DNA from 3 places in the Paenibacillus sp. FSL K6-4396 genome. Region 2 is predicted to be linked to each of the others. Evidence: riboswitches for the same ligand, from Rfam matches in the RefSeq annotation. Region 2 holds a riboswitch; each other region holds the start of a gene.

Evidence for each region. A riboswitch is a leader RNA that binds a small molecule or an ion and turns the genes downstream of it on or off. The one in region 2 is predicted to bind cyclic di-AMP.
Region 1: another riboswitch for cyclic di-AMP. It lies ahead of MHB85_RS10395 (C40 family peptidase); the one in region 2 lies ahead of MHB85_RS07035 (hypothetical protein).
Region 3: another riboswitch for cyclic di-AMP. It lies ahead of MHB85_RS17490 (3D domain-containing protein); the one in region 2 lies ahead of MHB85_RS07035 (hypothetical protein).

Annotation. Positions count from the first base shown of each region.
Region 1 is NZ_JBBOCR010000001.1:2,274,095-2,278,522, forward strand. It holds gene MHB85_RS10370 (YkvI family membrane protein) at 1-309, opposite strand, end outside; gene MHB85_RS10375 (xanthine phosphoribosyltransferase) at 514-1,095, shown strand; gene MHB85_RS10380 (hypothetical protein) at 1,193-1,522, shown strand; gene MHB85_RS10385 (hypothetical protein) at 1,642-1,860, shown strand; gene MHB85_RS10390 (carboxymuconolactone decarboxylase family protein) at 2,004-2,333, shown strand; gene MHB85_RS10395 (C40 family peptidase) at 2,409-2,873, opposite strand; cyclic di-AMP (ydaO/yuaA leader) riboswitch at 2,879-3,010, opposite strand; gene pelA (pectate lyase) at 3,409-4,371, shown strand.
Region 2 is NZ_JBBOCR010000001.1:1,589,056-1,593,483, reverse strand. It holds gene MHB85_RS07045 (Nramp family divalent metal transporter) at 1-196, shown strand, start outside; gene MHB85_RS07040 (HAD family hydrolase) at 339-1,022, opposite strand; gene MHB85_RS07035 (hypothetical protein) at 1,150-1,545, opposite strand; cyclic di-AMP (ydaO/yuaA leader) riboswitch at 1,664-1,839, opposite strand; gene MHB85_RS07030 (glutathione peroxidase) at 2,211-2,690, shown strand; tRNA gene MHB85_RS07025 (tRNA-Leu) at 2,839-2,921, opposite strand; gene MHB85_RS07020 (urease accessory protein UreF) at 3,367-4,068, shown strand; gene MHB85_RS07015 (hypothetical protein) at 4,335-4,428, shown strand, end outside.
Region 3 is NZ_JBBOCR010000001.1:4,043,234-4,047,661, forward strand. It holds gene MHB85_RS17475 (PspA/IM30 family protein) at 1-608, opposite strand, end outside; gene lpdD (prenylated flavin chaperone LpdD) at 720-1,061, opposite strand; gene MHB85_RS17485 (polysaccharide deacetylase family protein) at 1,215-2,006, shown strand; gene MHB85_RS17490 (3D domain-containing protein) at 2,114-2,788, opposite strand; cyclic di-AMP (ydaO/yuaA leader) riboswitch at 2,791-2,987, opposite strand; gene MHB85_RS17495 (amino acid ABC transporter ATP-binding protein) at 3,209-3,931, opposite strand; gene MHB85_RS17500 (ABC transporter substrate-binding protein/permease) at 3,918-4,428, opposite strand, start outside.

The DNA of each region.
Region 1 (4,428 bases), 690 kb from region 2:
GGCAAGCATGACGCTGTTCACGCCAATGAGAATGAGAAGGGTCACCCAGGTGATCCATTTGCCCGCCTTGGGCCCGAATAAATGTTTGTTCAGGTCCTCATAAGAGCGGGACCCGGTATCGTGAGCGATCAGCATCATTTTGGTACCTAACCAGACAAAGAGCATGGTGGATAAGCCTATGGTGATGGTGGCCCATTTGCCATACTGGGTAAAAAACTGCAAAATTTCCTGCCCTGTAGCGAAGCCGGCTCCGACAACCGTTCCGATGTATGTAAATGCGATCTGCAGCACCCGAAATGCCTGTTTCATGTGTTTCCCCTCTCAGGCCCCTGTATAGTTTGGACATGCGGGTACCATGGTACAAGGTATGCTTGACCCACGAAAGTCATGACAATCGATAATGAGCTTTGGCTTGAATTGCTTCTCAAGGACAGCGCCCAGGCAATTTCGCTTGAACTTATAGATAGATATATGATACTTTTACCTCATAGGATAGGCTTGGGAGGTCAAATCATGGAATTATTGAAACAACGAATTTTACAAGAAGGTGTGGTTATCTCGGATCAAGTATTAAAGCTGGATGGTCTGTTGAACCACCAGATTGATCCTGCATTAACGATGGAGATGGGACGTGAGTTTGCTGCCCGTTTTCGTGAAAGTGGAGTAACTCGGGTAATCACGGTAGAATCCTCAGGGATTCCGGTTGCGTTTGCCGCAGCCTATGAACTTGGGGTGCCCCTTGTATTCGCCCGTCGTAAAAAAACACTTCTGGCTGATCCTGATGCTTACTGTGAACGTGTACCGTCCTTTACCAAAGGAATTGTAACTGACATTATGGTATCCCGCGAGTTCATTCATGAGAATGACCGCATTTTGTTCATTGATGATATTATTGCCAATGGAGATGCGGCTCGTGGCGTCATCAAAATTATTGAGCGTTCTGGCGCGGAACTCGTCGGATTCGGCGTTGTGGTCGAGAAAAGTTTCCAGGCAGGGGCACGCACGATTCGTGAACAGGGTATTCCGGTGGAAGCCTTGGTACGCATTCGTTCCCTGAACGATGGAACAGTACAATTTGACGATAACGAAATGTGACATTTTAAAGGAATAGGGCCTATTTTTTGAACTATGCCTTTGCATGACCGCCGATTTCATTTATAATGGGGTTATGTTAGGGAGAGGAGGCAACACCATGGGGAACCAACCGGCAACAGAACAATTTTTTAATGATAAGCTGGCGGAATCGAAAGTTCATTTTGAACGTGCCCTAGATTGTAAACATACGGAATTCGATGACCTTTATCCCTATATGATTGAACATCCTCAATTTTTCTGGTACAAACGCTATGTTGCCTGGTCAGAATTACTGACGATTGTAGGCTTGTGCGAAGAGTTGTCCTTCTCTTGGAAAGAACAATTTACACCGCATCAAGTGGAGTACCTTGAAGAACGTGTGATGTCCGCCAAAGTGCTTGATTTTTGGTTCGAGAAGAACGACAGCAAAGAGCACGCGCAGCGGTAACTTTCAGTCGGGACATAATTTCGAATGACATGACAGTCTAATACAGTCACGTGAGACCTAAATGACATTTCATTTAGGTCTCTTTTTGTAAATAAATTTGGAATATAGGAGCCATGCGAATGATTAGTGATACAGAATTGGACGCCCTGCGTCTGTCAGGTGAGAAAGTTAGAGTAGTACGGGACGAGCTGGAATCGAACGATGTAACCGGGATTGTTGTTGCCTGGGATGGCGAGCAGGTACTTATCCGACGTCAGAATCGACGTGTAGTTAAGCTGGATCGCAGTTACAAATATCAGCTGTTCAGCGAGCCGCGCCAGAGTCCACTTAGTGAGTAATAGCTTATGATTATGGCAGAGCCATGAGCGTTTAAATGTTTGGAATTACCATGATATCTTGGCATAATTGGCTCACTCGGGAGAGAAGATAGGTACAGTGAGGAAGATCTGTAACTATAAGCCGAGAGGGTGTGCTACAAGCCATGACATTGATGAATGATAAAGTTCATGCCTACAAGGATCAGATTGGAGCATTAAGCGATGTACTGCCAGGTGTGGTGAAGTCGTATCATGAGTTTACCGGAGAATGTTTCCAACCTGGCGTGATTGATGCCAAGACAAAACAGCTAATTGCGCTTGGGATTGGATTATTCGCCAACAATGAGGTATGTACCTTCTACCATGTAGAAGAAGCCCGTGCCAAGGGAGCAACAGATCAGGAGATTATGGAGACCGTTGCGGTGGCCGGAGCTGTTGGAGGAGGACATGCCCTCTCTCAGGGTGCGATGCGAGTGCAGAAGGCGCTGAATTAGTAAGCGATGCAACATACATTTTTCTAAGTACAAAAAAGGCATCCGGTTAATAACCGATGCCTTTTTGTATGTGAATTACATTTTACCTAACATTTTATCATACATAAACTGTCCAGTTACCCGACGTGCTGTTACGTAACGATCATTGAAGTATGGATTCGATAACTTCGTGATGCTTACACCTTTACTGCTGGAGGCATGAGCGAATTGTCCGCCGCCGATATATACACCTGTATGTGAAATGCCTTTGCCTGTTGTATTAAAGAACACCAGATCACCTGTCCGAACATTGCTCTTGGATACTGGCGTACCTGCTTTGGCTTGCTGCTGAGAAGTACGTGGCAATTCAATGCTGTATTTGTTGAAAAGATATCTCATAAAACCAGAACAGTCGAAGCCGGCTACAGTCGTGCCACCCCATTTGTAAGGAATACCTGTCATGTTGTTCACTACGGAGTTGATACTGCTTGCCTCTGTGCTTGTTGCCCCGGATGTAAATAATACAGCTGCTCCAAAAATGGAGATAATCAGTTTTTTCAAAATCAATGTTCTCCCTTCGATGCCTACGGAGTTAGCTAAGGGTTCGGTAGAAGGTTCCCTATATTTCCTATGTATAAGAATAATTCACCCAAATTGGTTCCCCCGTTTTCAAACATGAAACTCGGCAATGAATAATTAAGTTTTTGTAACTATTTGAAACTATATTGCATAAATGCGTAATTGTCAAACCCATTTAAAACCCTTCGTAATACCTCAATGTTAGCGGAATTAAGGTTTTTATATGAAAGAAGGGATCAAGTTTGGGTACCATTCATGACAAAAACGTCATTATTGGTTCGTTTAAGACGAATTTGGATAAATAAATAGGTTTGTCATGAGTTAAAAGAACTATCCCGTTATGTAGAATTAGAGAGATTATATTCATTAAGTTGCATATATTGACAAAAATCGATTTTTTGCATATTATCTGATTATCCAATCCACATATTGGATTAAAATTGATTTTATTATGCGATAATTACGCGTTTCATAAGTAAAGTAGAAGTGGAAGATTTATAAAAACGAACATAGGAGAGTGTTACATTTGAAAGCAAAGAAAATAATTACTTTTGTCCTGGCATGTACGATGGTGTTCTCAGCAGTTGGAATGGCAGTTCTCCCTGTAGGGACGGTATCTGCTGCGGATGCTTCAGGTACTACAGCGAGTATTTCTGATATTTTGAAGAACCAGCTCCCGGATGGAGGTTGGAGAAAAGATTATAAACAGACAAGTGGAGAGTGGGCGAAGTCCACGATAGACAACAAGGCTACATACTCAGAAATTAGAAGATTGGCGAAGGAATTTAAAAAGACGAATGATCCCCGATACTCCACAGCTGCAATCAAAGGGATTAACTTTTTGATCAACATGCAGTATTCAAACGGCGGATGGCCACAAGTTTACCAAAGCTCCGGATATCACAAGCATATCACTTACAATGATGATGCCATGATTAACGTAATGATCATGCTGGATGAAGTAGCAGCACGCAAAGGTGATTTCTCGTTTATAGACAGCACACTTGCTAACCGTAGTAAAAATTCAGTTGCCAAAGGTGTGGAGGCGATTTTGAATACACAGGTCGTTTCAGGTGGTAAGCTGACAGCTTGGGGACAACAACATGATTCCAGTTCCCTTAAACCAGCGAGCGCAAGAATCTACGAAGTGCCATCGCTGACAGCTGGAGAGAGTGTAACGATTGTTAAATTTCTGAAAACCAGATCTGCTAACGCTAAAATTACCGCATCCATTAAAGGAGCGGAGGCTTGGTTTAACAAGGTGAAAATTACGGGGTACAAATATGAAAGAGCTAATGGAGATAGTAAAATTATCGCTGATTCCAAAGCTGCACCAATTTGGGCACGCTTCTATGAGATAGGAACAGATAAACCAATCTTTATTGGTCGTGACGGGGTAGTTAAATACAAATTAAGTGATATTGATAAAGAAAGAAGAGGCGGGTATGCATGGTATGGCAACTGGCCTTCCAAGCTGTAAATTGTAGTATGCTTCCGTTTTAATGAACCAAACTCTTAGTAGTTAAAGGTAAAGCCT
Region 2 (4,428 bases):
GCTCATTTTGAGCCAGGTCGTGCTGTCGCTTCAACTGCCCTTTGCTGTGATTCCCCTGGTGTTGTTCACAAGTGATAAAAAAAGTATGGGTGCATTCGCCAACAAATTGTGGCTCAAAATCATCTCATGGGTCATTGCCGCGATTATCGTTGTGCTGAATGTATATCTGATCATTCAGACGATTCGGTTATTCTAATCTCGTTCTTATCGACTAAATCCTAAAAAGGCTGATCAACTCCGGTATTCTATACCCAAGTTGATCAGCCTTTATTGTTGCAATACAGCAACATGTTTCCTTTTATAATAAAACTCATACTCCAATAAATAACCATCTGAATCTAATTCTGATTTGGCATCAGTAACGGCAGGAGTTGATCCAATGAATCCACAGTCCAATCCGCACGTTTGTCATCCGATAGTTCTGGCTGGAATCTTCCGTAACCCTGCATAATTCGAATCGTACGCATGCCCAGCTTCCGAGCAGGTATAATGTCGTTATCAATCCGATCACCGATCATGACGGCTTCCTCCGGTTCACAACCAGCCTGCTTCAAGGCCACAGCGTATAACTCAGGGTCTGGCTTGGACACTCCTTCTTCAGCCGAACACGCCAGAACATCAACATACTTCCGCAAGCCGTAGCTCTCCAGTCTCTCTTCCGTTCCAGGACTCTGATTGGCAATAATGCCAATGCGATAATACCGTGACAACTGCTGAAGAACGGAATCCGCTGAAGGAAAAGGATGTTCAAGATCTTTTTGAAATTTCAGCTTGTCCTGAATCTGTTTTTGGTGTCCCTCGTCTTCAACGAATGTGCGAATCGCCACTCTCATAGGCCATTGCTCATATTTTCGGTAACAGTTCGCAAACAGTTCGCGTACCGCCTCAATTGTCACCGGATACCCCAAAGCACAAGCTTCACGGACGAACTGTCCGATAATATCATCAACCGGCTCCCATTCATCCACCAGCGTATCTCCAACATCAAAAAACAACCATTTCAATCCACCTACATCCGGCACACCAATTCCTCCTTGTAAGCATAAAAAAGAAGACTCACCATCACGCATGAGTCTCCTCAAACTTCCGTTTATCGATACATTCAATTATAACAGGCACCTTACACCTGAGCAATCACAAGCTATGGCATTAACCATTGAGGAGAAAGCCAACTTCCCCATTGAGCGAATATACAATCCGGTCTGCGCCCATGCCCCGATAGATGCCCTTAGGATGACTCTGCTCCGTAATCACGCACAGGGATTTCGAAGTCCATGAACGGCAGATCTGTAAATAACGACAGGTCAGATTCAGGCTGTTCTCGAAAATAAACACGTTACCTACGCTGCCCTGCGGCAAAAACCATTTTTGAGCTGCAGCTGTATTCATGCGAATGACATGTTCTACTCCGATTCTACGGAGTCTGCGCTCTTCCCCTGCACTGTTGGTTAGAACGGCAAACGGCATTTTTTTGTACATCAGCAATTTAATAAATTTGCGTCCTGCTTCATTTGGAGCAGTCACTAAAATCATCTCAGTATCCATCATTCGTTCCTCCCTTGGCGTGAAAAGACAACAAAAAAGAAGCGTGGGGGACCAAGGCCTCCCGAACGCTTCTTAAATAACCCATGGCGAAAACACCATGAACCAGCGTACGGCTTGTTGCCTCTCCCTTTAACGCTTACGAGGTTAGCTGACGGATTCGGGCGCGAGAGTCGCCCTATTTCCGGCTGTCACCGGAAAATTCACCCCATGAATGCCCACTGTCCTGGACAGCGCATTCCGTTGGTTCCCCCGTTTCCCATTCATCAATGAATGGAAACTCAGCGATTAAAACATCGTTCGTATATCTTAAGGTAAGATCGAGCGATATTATCGTTTGTTTCGTTTTTCAAGTACAATTTAGTTTAAATTGAAATTACGTTATGAATCATACACCCCCGCCATGACGGTGTAAAGTCCTTACAGATCACCAAATCGGCAGATTTTTGCCAATACTCGTTTATAATAACGCTTACAATAAGGTTATACTCTATCCACCTCTTCAAGGCTATCTAATTCTCACTCTGACGAAAATCACTTCGCAATTCATTCACGTATTCTGCACAACTTGCCTGTTTTGATGCTATTAACACCACATTAGTTTTGCAATATTTAATTGTAGCCAATATAATAGAAGATATAAGAGTAAATAAATGGAGGCGATTTAGATGACAGTCTACGATTACAAAGTGAATACCCTTCGCGGTCAAGAAGTTGAAATGTCCGACTACCGTGACAAAGTGCTCCTGATTGTGAATACGGCAAGCTCATGCGGCCTTACTCCTCAATTCAAAGGTCTGCAAGAACTGCAAGACAAGTTTCAAGATGCTCCATTTGAAGTTCTTGGTTTCCCAAGCAACCAGTTTGCACAGGAAAAAGGATCTTCCGACGATATTGCCGAGTTCTGTCAGATGAATTATGGCGTAAGCTTCCCAATGTTTGAGAAAATTGATGTGAACGGCTCAAGCGCTCACCCTCTTTTCCAACACCTTAGCACAGAAGCTCCTGGCCTGCTCGGTTCCAAAGCAATCAAATGGAACTTCACCAAATTCCTTGTGGATCAGAACGGACAGGTACTGAAACGTTATGCTCCCAAAACAACACCGGACAAGATTGAAGAAGATATCAAGAACTTACTTCAAAAATAATACACAGGCCACCCGTAGCCGTAAGGTAGAGCACCATTGCCCCGGTAATGGATGGCTTTTTTTCTCAACCCAGATGTCATACTGTTCGAAAAAGACAAAAAAAGAAGCTCTCCAATAACGGAAAGCTTCTTCTTCATCGTTCATATGATGCGGTCGAGAGGACTCGAACCTCCACGGGCATACGCCCACTACCCCCTCAAGATAGCGTGTCTGCCATTCCACCACGACCGCATGTCGTAAATAATCGGCAACAGAATTGATTATACCGGGTTCAGAACTAAAAGTAAAGTATTTTTTAATACTACTTTTTCAGCTAGGCATTTTCATCAAAAATCGCATAATCTCGTCATCTTTACCCATGAACTGCATATTATTAGATTTGATCTCCTCTTTTTCGGTAAGAGCCGATCTTGTTGATTCATTTATATATAGTCCTTCCTTCTATATAGTTCTCCCTGCACTCCACCACACAAATGACACATTAAAGTTATATAAAATAACACAAATATTAAATAACAGATTTAATCCATTAAATTTCACGGATACCATTGACAAAAAGCGGACATTTATGGGAAGATAACTATCATATAATTCGGATTTATAAACATAAAGCAAACAAAAAGGATTATAGATGTCACTATAAGTGACATTTAACGAACACAGGAGGCGAATGATTGTGAACCGTGGGAATAAGCTGCTCGATTATGTCAACCTGCTTGATTCCTCTATTCAGGTTGGAGGGTTCACCCATTCCTTCGGCATGGATATCCATATCAGGGAGGGTACCATTCGTAATGCTGAAGATCTCGAATCATTCATGCGTTGTCAGTTGCATCCCAGCATCGTTCGTCTTGAAGGTATGGCCATCAAAGGCATCTATACCGCAGCAGATCACAAAGATACATGGCGGATAGCTCTAATCGACAAGCTCGTCCATGTTCAGCGAACCCCTGGAGATCTCAGAGAACAAGCTGCCGCCATGGGTAAACGATTGATCAGACTTGCACGTGCTCTGCACCCCTGGATTGAATTCAGCCAGCTCGAACAGATCTTTGCCAAATACGATTCGGTTGGCTGCCTCTCCACTGTTCACGCCTGGATTAACCACCACCTCGACATCCCGGTCGAGGAGGCGGTCCTTGGTTACCTGCATTCAGCCATGAATGCCTGCATAACCGAAGCCTCCAAAGTCATTCCCCTGAACAACGATACAACCAAGGATCTGATGGTCCGCCTGGCCACAGATCTGGAGAATGAATGGAAGACCGTCAGCGCCTCGGCTGCGGATGGACTGGCACAGCCAACCTCGATGTCCATGAAATCGTTTTTCCCCAGTTTCCATATGCTTGGAGCTGGACTTCATGCCTACAGGGCCTAATCCTCTTCCTCCTCATACCTGCTCCCCTTCATTCAGACAAACTAAAAAACACGCGGCAACCTCCTTGCCGACGTGTTTTTTGTCATTTTATTTGTTTTATTTACGTATTTACGCCATTTATCATCACAAAATACACTTTTTTCCGTCTTTTTTAATTGTTAGATGACGAATTTGCGTATATAATGAAACATACAGCTCGCATTTCTATATATTCTACATGATGAAAGGGCGGCTGAATACTACATTCTAACCAGGGGTGAACCCTTTTGAACAAGAAAAAACCAGTTACTCCGTTCGGATGGGCCATCAAACGACGGCTAACCGAACTTCAAGTGGACCAGAAGACCTTTTGTGAACAGC
Region 3 (4,428 bases), 2.5 Mb from region 2:
CCCAACTTCTCGAACTCTTCATCCAAAGACTTGCCTTTGGAAGACATTTCGTTACTTGCTTCCGCCTGTGCTTCCATCTGCATCATTTTCTCTTCCATACGCTTCATACCAGCACTTGCAGTATCAGAACCAAACCCATTCAACGCTTTGTTGATTTCAGTTTGGGCTTTTGCTGCATTGTAACGTGCTACCAGTGTTTCGCGTTTGTTCTTCATTTGAGTCAGTTGCTTACGCATCTCGTCGAGCTTGCCACGCAGGTTATCTGCCGAAGCCTTGTTTTGGTCATAGCTGGTTTTGTACTCAACCATCTTCTCCTCAGCAGCCTTTTTCTCTTCCAGGGCACGTCGAGCCAAATCCAGATTCTGAGCACGTGCCGCCGTATGCGCCTGCTCTTCACGTTTCTTCACAAGAGCTTCCTGCTCTTCGAATAACTGCTTGAATTTCTTCTCAATGGCGATCTGTTGAGCTACTGCCTTCTCTGCATCTTCCAAATCCTCTTGCATGTCACGGATATATTGGTCCGTCATCTTGATTGGATCTTCCGCTTTGTCAATAATGGCGTTGATGTTAGACATGGTTAGATCACGCAAACGTTTGAAAATGGACATTATGTTATTCCTCCTAGTCGATATTACATCGTATATAAACATACATACGTAACAATCTACAACTCGTTTCAATTTTAGCAAATAAAATCAAAACATTCGATGGCACTTATGTCAGGAAGATCGTTTATCTTTGTTCAGATGATCCTCCATCAACCTCTCTGCAGTCTGCACGATTTCGTCGATTTGCATCCGCGTGATGGAATCAAAATGAATACCCATGATTACCGTAACAGTTACTTTCAGCTGCAAGGCAGCCTTTCGGGCGAGCCGCTCACACAGCTCTTGTTCTTTATGCCCAGGAATACGGACCGTCGTCCCGCTTACGCGCTCATGATCCACGTAGAACGTGGCTACGGCGCCAATATGCGCCTTTCCTCCGGTAACGAAAAAAACCTTATCTTCTCCTGCTTCAATCACCTGTAAACGTATGGATTTCAAATCATATGTACTCATACCCATCCACCTATCCTTTTCTATATGTTATATATGGAGGAATTATGGCTGTCATGAGCTAAATCGGCAATGAAACTTCTCACACTGCGCATATTTTATGGAACCCCCGGGTATACCAAGGAGAACGTCATTTTGGAAAAGGAGGCCGATATTATGCGCGTACGCCTCATTATGCTGATGGTTATCGTTATTTTTCTCGGAGGATATCATGCTCCAGTTTCAGCGCGGGATGTTTCAAGCCCGCCAAGTGAATCAGTATCAGGTTCGGATTCTGCGGAAGAAGAACAACTGACATTGGGACAGTTACGTCAAAAATATGCCGACACGTTCAAAACCAATGGTCCTTCAACCAAGAAGGTTGCACTGACTTTCGATGATGTACCTGATCCACGGTTTACTCCACAAGTACTGGATGTATTGAAGAAATACAATGTCAGAGCTACATTCTTCATCGTGGGTAGTCGTGCTGAGAAACATCCGGATCTTGTGAAACGCATCATCAAGGAAGGGCATATGGTTGGTAATCACAGCTACAATCATCCTGAATTCAGTAAGCTGTCGATGAATGCCTTTCGCAAACAAATTTTACATACCGGGGATATTATTCGACGTTTGGCGGGATATACGCCCAAGATGATTCGGCCGCCTTATGGAGACATTAATGAAGAACAGCTGAGATGGGCTGCCAAACAACACTATAGCATTGTGAACTGGAACGTAGACTCCCTGGACTGGAAAGGCCTTTCAAAGGAACAGGTGAAAGATAATATTCTTTCTGCTGTAAAACCCGGCTCCATCGTTTTGCAACATGCTGGAGGCGGTGTAGGATCAAACCTGAACGGCACGGTTGAGGCTTTGCCTGAAATCATTGAAGAATTGCGTAATCGGGGATATGAACTGGTCACCTTGGACGAAATGTTGGGATTGCCAAAGGCCAAAGATTAGGATGACCGTGATACCAAATAATGAGAATATTAAAAGGGTGCTGTTCAATCGCGAATTAGCGACTGGCAGACACCCTGTTTGAATTCATTTTAAATGTTATTTTCTCTCTACTTCAGAATGTACAGCTCAATATCCTGAAAACCAAATGAGCTTACAGACTGTTTGCTACCCGGGATAAAGATATCAATCCGGTGACCTTTGATTGCACCGCCCACATCTCGCGCTGTGGCTACAAAAGCCTGTTTTGGCAATCCTGGATGGCTATGACCAGTTACCAGTACTTTGGTTCCGAGTGGAATTACACTTGGATCAACTGCAATCGTGCCCAGTTCAAGATCATTTCCGAAATAATCGACTGCACCCCAGCCTCCATTTTCAGACGGATCTGCAGAGTATGCCGTTGCTTTTACGTTCACAGCTTTGCTGTAATCGAATGTTTTACCCCAGGCTTGAACAACTTTGTTATCTGCGTTAACGTCCAAGCTCGCTGTAGTAACAGTCTTCGCTTGGGTCTTGCTCTCCGCTGCCGCAGCGGCTGCTACATTGTTTGACTTACCGGGAATCGTAATTTTCAAACCACCATAAATGTTGTAAGGCGAAATGTCGTTGTTTGCTTTAACTAACGTGTTAATTGCTACTCCGTATTGTTTCGATAAGGTGTAGAAGGTATCCCCCTCTTTGGCCACATGAACTGAATCGGCGTGAGCCGGAACGGCTTGAATGAGCATTGCTGTTGTCATTAATGCTACTGCTGTTTTGGCTATACGTTTCTTGTTAATCATGGTCTTCCTCCCTCATTGTGCCTGCGAAGTTAGTTGTCGGATTCGGATGAGGAGCCCATCCTATAGGTTCATCATTACATTTGAAACGATATGTACCCCTAATTCACCCCAAGCAGTGTGCTGTAGATCTTCCCCCTGCACAATCTGCATCGTTACATCCCCCGCACTCCCTGTCCGGAAGTTTCGGCAGAGTTCAATATATCACAATTTTGTAACCTGAACTTGTAGTAATTCTTACCAAATGGTTTTAACATGTGTAAGCACGTGTAAGAATACTGAATACTCTAAAACTGTTGGGCGAGATGTCCCCTATATATTTGGTAACAGAATAGTTACTTTTCCGAATCCTATATTTGATTATTTTCAAACAAAAAATAGCGTCACCGACTCGAGGTCAGTAACGCTATTTAATCACTTCATTTAGAGTACTTTCGCAAGAAAATCACGTGTACGTGAATTTTTCGGTGCTCCAAACACCTCATCAGGTGTTCCCTCTTCCACAATAACCCCGCCATCCATGAACAGGATCCGGTCTCCCACTTCACGTGCAAAACCCATCTCATGGGTTACGATGACCATCGTCATCCCGCCTTCTGCAAGACGTTTCATGACATCCAGTACCTCACCGACCATCTCGGGGTCCAATGCCGACGTAGGCTCGTCAAACAGCATGACATGAGGCTGCATGGCCAATGCTCTAGCAATGGCGATCCGCTGCTTCTGTCCACCGGACAGCTGATTCGGGAATGTATCTTTTTTATCATACAAGCCCACGGTATTAAGCAAATCAGCAGCAATCTTCTCCGCTTCCAGAGTAGATTGTTTCTTCACTTTAATCGGAGCGATCGTGATATTTTGCTCTACCGTTTTGTGTGGGAACAGGTTGAAGTGCTGGAACACCATGCCCATTTTCTCACGAGTTGCGTTGATGTTATGCTTGGGGTCCGTGATTGACACGCCTTCAAAATCAATCTCTCCTGAGGTAGGCTGTTCCAGTAGGTTCAAACAACGCAAGAATGTACTTTTACCTGAACCGGAAGGACCGATGACCACGACAACCTCACCTTTGCCAATCGTCACGTTTATGCCCTTAAGCACATCGTTATTACCATAAGATTTGTGTAATTGTCTAACGTCTATCACTTGCACTCAACTTCCTTTCCAGTCGTCCCAGCAGCTTGGACAAAATGAACGTCATTACAAAGTAGATGGCTGCTGCAATCAAAAATGGACTCAATCCTTGGTACGTAATGTTTTTGACAACACTTGCCTGATACATAATATCCACCATACCGATAACGGAGATAATGGAGGATTCTTTAATGATAGTTATGAATTCATTACCAATCGCTGGTAATACAGCTTTGAAGGCTTGTGGCAATATGATATAACGCATCGCGGCGCCTCTTCCCATACCTAATGAACGCGCTGCCTCCAACTGACCACGATCCACACCTTGGATACCCGCACGGAAAATCTCCGCCAGATAGGCACCACTGTTGATTGAAAGTGTAATGATACCTGCCTGAAGTGCAGTGAAGTTAATGCCAAAGCTCAGGGAAAAACCATAGTAAATAATCATCAATTGTACCAGCATCGGTGTGCCACGGATCACTTCAACGTAAGCTGTACCGATCCAG